DNA from 2 places in the Janthinobacterium foliorum genome. Region 2 is predicted to be linked to the other one. Evidence: predicted binding sites of a transcription regulator. Region 2 holds the regulator's gene; the other holds the start of a gene.
What was found. Region 2 encodes FliA, which starts transcription of late flagellar genes. Its sites were predicted from a motif close to CTAAAGTTTNNNNNNNNNNNGCCGNTA; they were not measured.
Positions count from the first base shown of each region.

Region 1: ACZ92H_RS24810 (DUF5610 domain-containing protein) is a predicted target of FliA. The motif match lies at 2,410-2,436, and genes of this name have one in related genera.

Region 1 is NZ_CDXDQE010000015.1:61,418-65,614, reverse strand. It holds gene ACZ92H_RS24820 (HPF/RaiA family ribosome-associated protein) at 5-382, shown strand; gene ACZ92H_RS24815 (GGDEF domain-containing protein) at 652-1,617, shown strand; gene ACZ92H_RS24810 (DUF5610 domain-containing protein) at 1,724-2,338, opposite strand; gene sbcB (exodeoxyribonuclease I) at 2,506-3,954, shown strand; gene pyrF (orotidine-5'-phosphate decarboxylase) at 4,098-4,197, opposite strand, start outside.
Region 2 is NZ_CDXDQE010000001.1:583,951-588,147, reverse strand. It holds gene flhF (flagellar biosynthesis GTPase FlhF) at 1-1,205, shown strand, start outside; gene ACZ92H_RS02660 (MinD/ParA family ATP-binding protein) at 1,198-2,061, shown strand; gene ACZ92H_RS02655 (RNA polymerase sigma factor FliA) at 2,107-2,838, shown strand; gene ACZ92H_RS02650 (flagellar motor protein) at 2,820-3,566, shown strand; gene motD (flagellar motor protein MotD) at 3,572-4,197, shown strand, end outside.

The DNA.
Region 1 (4,197 bases), on a different contig from region 2:
GCATATGCAAATCAATATTCATACCGACAGCACCATCGCCAACACCGCTGGACTGAACGAACATGTGCAATCCGTACTTGAAAACGCACTGAGCCGCTTCCGCGACAACCTGACCCGCATCGAAGTCCACCTCAGCGATACGAATGGCCCGAAAGGCGGCGCCGATGATATCCGCTGCGTCATGGAAGCCCGTGTCGCCGGCTACCAGCCGATTGCCGTCACCGAACAAAACGCCACCGTGCACCAATCCGTTGCCGGCGCCACCGACAAACTGAAACGCGCCATCGATAGCGCCCTGGGCCGCCTGCAAGACAGCAAACGCCACGCTACCGGCAAGAACGCCGTGATCGATGCGGCCGAAGCGGAAGAAACCGCCGAGTAATTCCCACCTGCAGCACCAGCCAGAGACGAGGCAGCCGTTCAAGGCTGCCTTTGCGCATCCGGCCCTCCTCTTTTGCCTTCCTGCGCGACAACAGTCATATCAAAACTGCAAGCATTTCAACTTATTAACGCGACAATGAAATAATTGTCGTATTTCTCACAGAAAGTTACTGGAAGCAAGCCTTTACCGTTACCGTAGAGGCAGCTTTACGCTATCATGAAGAGACCGGCGCGCTGCACGCGCGGCACGGGCTTTTTGAAAGTATGACTGTGGAACAGATCGGCAACTTCGGCGCTTCAGGCTGCAACATCGGCGATTTACAGCTATTTCGCGATGGAGCGGATAGCCGGACGGCCGCCATGCTGGCGCCCTGCCCCGTCATGCGCCTGGAAGCGGGCGAAGCCATCACCGACACGCGCGGCGCCAGTCTGTACATCGTCCTGCGCGGCTCGCTGGCCGTGGCCGCGGACACCCACACGGGCATGGATGACGGCACCGTCAGCAAGGTCTTGCCCGGCGAAAGCGTGGGCGAACAGTCCGTTCTCGACGAAGCGAGCAACCTGGCAGCTATTTCCGCATTGGAAGAAACCGATTTGCTGGTGATCGACGCGGCCATCGTCTGGGAATTGATCGAACAGTCGAACGGCCTGGCGCGCAACCTGTTGCGCCTGCTGTCCTTCCGCATCCGCGCCGCCAATGCCCTGCTGCGCCGGCGCCAGAAACTGGGCGAGTTCTACCGCCAGCTATCGATGGTCGACAGCCTGACGGGCTTGTACAACCGCGCCTGGCTGACGGACTTGCTGCCAAACATGATCGTCACGGCCCACGGCAGCGCCGCGCCCCTGTCGCTGGTGATGATAGACCTCGACCATTTCAAGCGCTTCAACGACACGCATGGCCACCAGGCGGGCGACCAGGCCCTGCGCATCGCCGCGCAAGTGCTGGGCGCGGCCCTGCGGCCCACGGATTTTGCCGTGCGCTACGGCGGCGAGGAACTCATGGTGATCTTGCCCGACACGAATGAACACGTGGCCCTGCGCGTGGCCGAGCGCCTGTGCGAGCGCATGCAGCAAGCCGTGATCTTTGCCGACATGCGCAGCGCGCTGCCGCACATCACGGGCTCCTTCGGCGTGGCCAGCCTGGCGCCGGAGCAGGACGACCACGGCCTGATCGCGGCGGCCGACGCGGCGCTGTACCGCGCCAAGGCCGGCGGACGCAACCGCGTAAGCACCTGATAAAAAGCCCATGGCGTCGTTGCACTGCCTCGTCGTACATTCGTACTGCCTTCGGCAATGCGCCTGGCCCTGCGCATTTTCTCAGCCGCTTACGGCGTAATAATAATCAGGCGGCCTTGCTGTCGGCTGGCTTGGCAGCATCATCCTTCTTGCTGCTGTGCGCTGCAACGAAGTCCGCGTAGCCCTTCTGCACCAGTTCATACGTCTTGTCGATATTGCCGGCGATATCGCCACCCAGCACTTTCAAGCCACCCAGGATGTCGCGCGCTTCCTTGAAGCCTTTTTCCATGCCGCCGCTGATGGTGTCCATGAACTTGCTCAGGGCCGCATCGTCGTCCAGGTCGGGATTCTGCTTCTTGAACGCGTCGAAAAAGCCCGTCGACAACGATACAATGCGGTTCGCCGTCGCTTCGGCGCTGTTGTCCTGCGACGCCGCGTTCTGGATCGCATCGTCGCCATACTGGCCTTTCAGCGCTTCATTGATGTTCGTGATGGCGGTCTTGTACAGCAGCGCCAGCGGCTCGTTTTCCGAACCGATCGACACGTTCAGCGATGCCTGCATGATGGAGGCATTCAATTGCAGTTTGCTGCGGTCGTTAACGCTCATTTCAGTGTTGCTGGCGTCCTTTTGCTGGACTTTTTCTTCCTTGCCGGCAGCACTGCTACTGACGGAACTCAGGGAAGAGGCGGAATTGGCGCCTGTGGCGATGGGAATTGACACGATAAGCCTCCTTGAACGGACAATGTATGCCACCATGCGGGAACCGCAACGATGACCATCCTCTCGTGTAGTATCGGCAGGTTTTCAGAAAACTGAAGCGGCGGCTGCGAACGGCCCGCAGAACCAGATAACACACCAGATAACAATTAAGCAAGCAACGACCATCAATGACTACCCAGACTTTCCTTTGGCACGACTACGAAACCTTTGGCGCCCAGCCGCGCCGCGACCGCCCGGCGCAGTTCGCCGCCATCCGCACGGACGCCGACCTGAACGAGATCGGCGAGCCCATCATGCTGTATTGCCAGCCTGCCAATGATTTCCTGCCCGACCCGCAATCGTGCCTGATCACGGGCATCACGCCGCAGCAATGCCTGCAGCTGGGCGTGCCCGAGCACCAGTTCGCCGCCACCATCGAGGCGGCCTTCTCGGAACCGGGCACCATCGGCGTGGGCTACAACACCATCCGCTTCGACGATGAAGTCACGCGCTTCCTGTTCTGGCGCAACCTGATCGATCCGTATGCGCGCGAATGGAAGAACCATTGCGGCCGCTGGGATATCCTCGACGTGGTGCGCATGACGCATGCGCTGCGCCCGGAAGGCATCGAATGGCCGAAGCGCGACGACGGCCAGACCAGTTTCAAACTGGAACACCTGAGCAAGGCCAACGGCCTGGTGCACGAAGCGGCGCACGATGCGCTGTCCGACGTGCGCGCCACCATCGCCCTGGCCCGCCTGATCAAGGAAAGGCAGCCGAAGCTGTTCGAATTCTGCCTGGCCCTGCACAAGAAGGACAAGGTCGCCAGCGAAATGGGCATGCACCTGGCCGCCGGCGAGCGCCAGCCTTTCCTGCACGTGTCCGGCATGTTCCCGGCCGAGCGGGGCTGCCTGGGCATCGTCTGGCCGCTGGCCACGCATCCGAGCAATAAAAACGAAATCCTCGTCTGGGATTGCGCCCATGACCCGCGCGAGCTGTTCGAACTGGACGCCGATACCATCCGCACGCGCCTGTTTACGCGCAAGGACGCCATGCCCGAAGGCATGACGCGCCTGCCCGTGAAAAGCGTGCACCTGAACAAGTCACCCATGCTGGTGGGCAACTTAAAGACCTTGTCGCCCGCCATGGCGGCGCAATGGGGCATCGACGTGGATGCCGCCAAGGTCAACGCCCGGCTGGCCGCCTCGGCGCCCAACATGGATGCGATCTGGGCCGAAGTGTTCCAGCGCCCGGGCGCCAGCACGGCCCTGGACGTGGATGAGGATTTGTACAATGGTTTTGTCAGCAACGATGACCGCCGCCTGCTCGAATCCCTGCGCCGCGACACGCCGGCCAAGCTGGCCACGGCCCGCCCGTCGTTCGCCGACGAGCGCCTGCAGGAACTGCTGTTCCGCTACCGCGCCCGCAATTTCCCGCAAACGCTGAGCGAAGCGGAAAGCCTGCGCTGGGAACAGCACCGCGCCGCCCGCCTGTTCGACGGCGACGGCGGTGCCCGCACCATCGAAATGCTGTTTACAGAAATCGATACCTTGTCGGAATCGGTCGATGAGCGGGGAGAAGAGATTCTGGGCGAGCTGTACGACTACGCGGAGCTGGTCGCGCCCATGCGCGATTAGTTACACCGAAGTCGGGTAGGTCGGATTAGCGAAGCGTAATCCGACAAGTGCCGACGACGACTCATGTCGGCTTACGCCATGCGGCCAAGCCGACCGACCAATGAACAATGCCGGGCTAGCCCGGCATTTTTTATGCATGCAATTTAAACCGAACGGTGCGCATTGATCGCATCGCGCGTTTCGATGGCCACGCGGCGGGCCGCGTCGGCGAAGTCTTCGCCCGCTTGCGGCGTGGCGTAGATG
Region 2 (4,197 bases):
CGCTGGCCAATGACGACGCCGCTTCGCTGGCTTCGCCGCCGGCCGCCTCCGAAATGGCCCAGCCCCGTCCCCAGTTGCAGACCCAGTTCGCCGCGCCGCAGCGTGCGGCCGCCCCGGCCCAGCGCCCGGCCGCGCCGCGTGCCGCCGCGCCGCGCCAGCCAGCCGCCGAGCCCATGGACATGGCCCGCATGCAGCAGATGATGGCCAGCGCGCTGGCGCACGTGAAAGAGAACGCCGCCGCCGAGATGAGCGGCATGATGAATGAAATCCGCGCCATGCGCGGCATGATGGAAACCCAGCTGGCGGAAATCTCGTGGGGCTCGACGCAGCAGCGCGAGCCGCAAAAAGCCGTGGTGCTGCGCGAAATGCTGGCGGCCGGCTTCTCGGCCAGCCTGGCGCGCTACCTGATCGACAAGCTGCCCGCCGGCCTGGATGGCGCGCAAAGCATGCGCTGGATCAAGACTGTCCTCAGCCGCAACCTGAACACCGTGGCCAATGAAGACGCCATGCTGGAGCAGGGCGGCGTGTTTGCCCTGGTCGGCCCGACCGGTGTGGGCAAGACCACCAGCACGGCCAAGCTGGCGGCCCGCTGCGTGATGCGCCACGGCCCGGAGAAGCTGGCCCTGATTACCACGGATGCCTACCGTATCGGCGCGCACGAGCAGCTGCGCATCTACGGCAAGATCCTCGGCGTGATGGTGCATTCCGTCAAGGACGAGGCGGACTTGCGCATCGCCCTGAAGGAACTCAAGAACAAGCACACGGTGCTGATCGATACGGTGGGCGTGAGCCAGCGCGACCAGATGGTGACGGAGCAGGTGGCCATGCTGTCGGGCGCCGGCGCCGACGTGAAACGCCTGCTGTGCCTGAACTCGACGGCGACGCAGGAAACCCTCAACGAAGTGGTGCGCGCCTACCAGGGCAGCGGCCTGGCCGGCTGCATCATGACCAAGCTCGATGAGGCGGCGTCGATCGGCAACGTGCTCGACGTGGTGATCCGCCAGAAACTCAACCTGTTTTATGTGTCGAACGGCCAGCGCGTGCCGGAAGACCTGTACCTGGCCGACCGCGGCTACCTGATCGACCGCGCCTTCAAGCTCAAGCGCGATGCGGCGGCGACGCAGTTTTCCGACGCCGAACTGCCGCTGCTGATGGCGCAGGCGGCCGCCCGCAACAATGAAGCACGCGGGGTGCATCTTGGCTAATTTCGATTTCGACCAGGCCGAAGGCCTGCGCCGCATGCTGGCCGGCCCGCAGCCGCGCGTCATGACGTTCCTGTCGGCCACGCCGCAGGATGACAAGGGCGCCATGCTGGTCAACCTGGGCGCGTCGCTGGCCTATGGCGGCAATGAAGTGCTGCTGGTCGACGCCAGCGGCGGCAGCGAAGGCGTGGCAGCGCGCCTGGGCCTGGCGCATGGCGCCAGCCTGCTCGACGTGGCGCGCCAGCAGTGCGGCCTGAACCAGGTGATCCACCAGGTGCCGCAGGGCTTCGGCGTGGCCTACATGGGGGCGCGCAACCATCTGATGGATAGCCACGACTATGCGGGCGACGACGACACGCGCCGCCTGGGCAAGACCTTCGAGGTGCTGGCGCGCCAGAGCGGTATCGTGCTGGTCGACGGCGTGGTGGCGGAGCAGGGCGAGTGCTTCCCCGTGCCGCTGATGGCGTCTTCGGATATCGTCGTGCAAGTGTCGAACAGCGCCAATTCGATCAAGGCGGCCTACTGCCTGATCAAGCGCCTGAACCAGGAACTGGGACGCCGCCCGTTCGGCATTCTTGTCACCGGCGCTTCCGAATCCGAGGCAAAAGTGGTATACGATAATATGGCGCAGGCGGCGAGCCGCTATCTGGCCGTGAAACTGACCTCGATGGGCTCGGTGCCAGCCGATGAGTATCTGCACCGCGCGGCGCGCCTGGGCCGCAGCGTGGTCGATGCGTTTCCGCTGGCGGGCGCTTCGGTGGCGTTTCGCGGTCTGGCCGAGCGGCTGGTGCGTTCGGCGGCGCCGGTGCTCGGTTCCACCTTGTGCCAGACGGGGAGCGCCCACCATTTCAGCGCCTGACAGCAACCGTAGCATCAGATAAGACGAGAAAACAATAAGCAGCCTATGTACACGGTCAAAGGGAAATCGAACAAGGACTATTTGCTGACGGAGCATATTCCGCTGGTGAAGCGTCTGGCCCACCATATGAAGGCGAAATTGCCGCCTTCGGTCGAGGTCGATGACCTGATCCAGGCCGGCATGATCGGCCTGCTGGACGCCATCAGCCGCTATGAGGAAACGCATGGCGCGCAGTTCGAGACCTATGCCGTGCTGCGCATCCGCGGGGCCATGCTCGACGAATTGCGCACCAGCGACTGGCTGCCGCGCAGCATGCGCCAGAACATGCGCAAGATCGAAGAGGCGATGAGCATCCTGCAGCAGCGCCTGGGCCACCCGCCGACGGAGTCGGAAGTGGCCAAGCTGCTGAAAATGTCGCTGGCCGACTACCAGGAAATGCTGGGCGACGGCGGCGGCCACCAGCTGGTGTACTACGAAGATTTTCATGATCCGGACGGCAATGACAGCTTCCTCGACCGCCACTGCGTGGACGAGGACAGCGACCCCTTGCGTTCCCTGCTCGATACCGACTTCCGGCAATCCGTGATCGATGCCATCGACGCGCTGCCGCCACGCGAGAAAATACTCATGGGCCTGTACTACGAAGAAGAGCTGAACCTGAAGGAGATCGGCGCGGTGATGGGCGTGTCGGAATCGCGCGTCTCGCAGCTGCATACCCAGGCCGTCGCGCGCCTGCGCGCAACCTTGAGGGAGCAGGCGTGGACTGGTCCAGCGTAATCGGGCTGGCGCTGGCGCTGGCGGGCCTGCTGGTCGGCCAGGCACTGGAAGGCGGCAAGATGGCCTCCCTGCTGCAGCCGGCCGCCTTCGCCATCGTGGTCATCGGCACCTTCGGCGCCGTGCTGCTGCAAACGCGGCTGCGCACCTTCGTGCGCGGCCTGGAAATGCTGCGCTGGGTGTTCTTGCCGCCGGCCGACACGCGAGCCGCGCTGGCGCGCGACATCGGGCAATGGAGCCTGACGGCGCGCCGCGACGGCCCGCTGGCCCTCGAGCGCCTGATGGAAAACACGGCCGACCGCTTCAATGCCAAGGGCTTGCGCATGATCGTCGACGGCATCGCGCCCGACAAGCTGCGCCAGCTGCTCGACGTGGAAATCACCGCCTACGAGCTGGCCGAGCGCCAGGCCGTCAAGGTGTGGGAATCGGCGGCCGGCTATTCGCCCACCATCGGCATCCTGGGCGCCGTGCTGGGCCTGATCCACGTGATGGAAAACCTCACCGATCCCAGCAAGCTGGGCGGCGGCATCGCCGTCGCCTTCGTCTCCACCATCTACGGCGTGGGGCTGGCCAACCTGCTGTTCCTGCCGGTGGCCAATAAACTCAAGGCCATCGTCACGCGCCGCGTGCTGCAGTATGAGATCACGGCCGCCGTCATGTATGACATCGCCACCGGCGACCATACGCGCATCATCGAAGAGCGCGTTTCCAGCCTGCTGCACGAGCACTGACCATGATGCGGCGCGCGCGCAGGAAGTATGACGAGGAACCGGACAATCAGGACCGCTGGCTGATCTCGTACGCCGACTTCATCACCCTGCTGTTCGCCTTTTTCGTCGTCATGTACGCCATTTCGCAAGTCAACGAGGGCAAGTACCGCGTCTTCCAGAATGCCATCGGCCAGGCCTTTAGCCTGGAAAAGGGCGCGCCGCCCATCGTCATGGAAGCGCCGCAAGCCATCCCGCTGCCGAACCCCGCCCTGAAACGCCGCACGGAAGCCATCCGCCGCGAGCGCGAACACATGACGCGCCTGGCGCAGGACCTGACCTCGACCCTGGCGCCGCTGGTGAAGGAAGGCAAGGTGCGCGTCACGCAGACGAGCCGTGGCGTCAGCGTGGAAATCAACGCCAGCGTGCTGTTCGACCCGGGCGCGGCGCGCCTGACGGCCGAGTCGGACCAGGCCCTGCGCGCCGTCGCCGTGCTGCTGAAGGACGATGCGCACGACGTGCAGGTGGAAGGGCATACGGACGTCCAGCCCATCAGCAATTCGAACTTCGCCTCGAACTGGGAATTGTCCGCCGCGCGCGCCAGCGCCGTGGTGCGCCTGTTCATCGCCAGCGGCGTGCAGGCGTCACGCCTGAC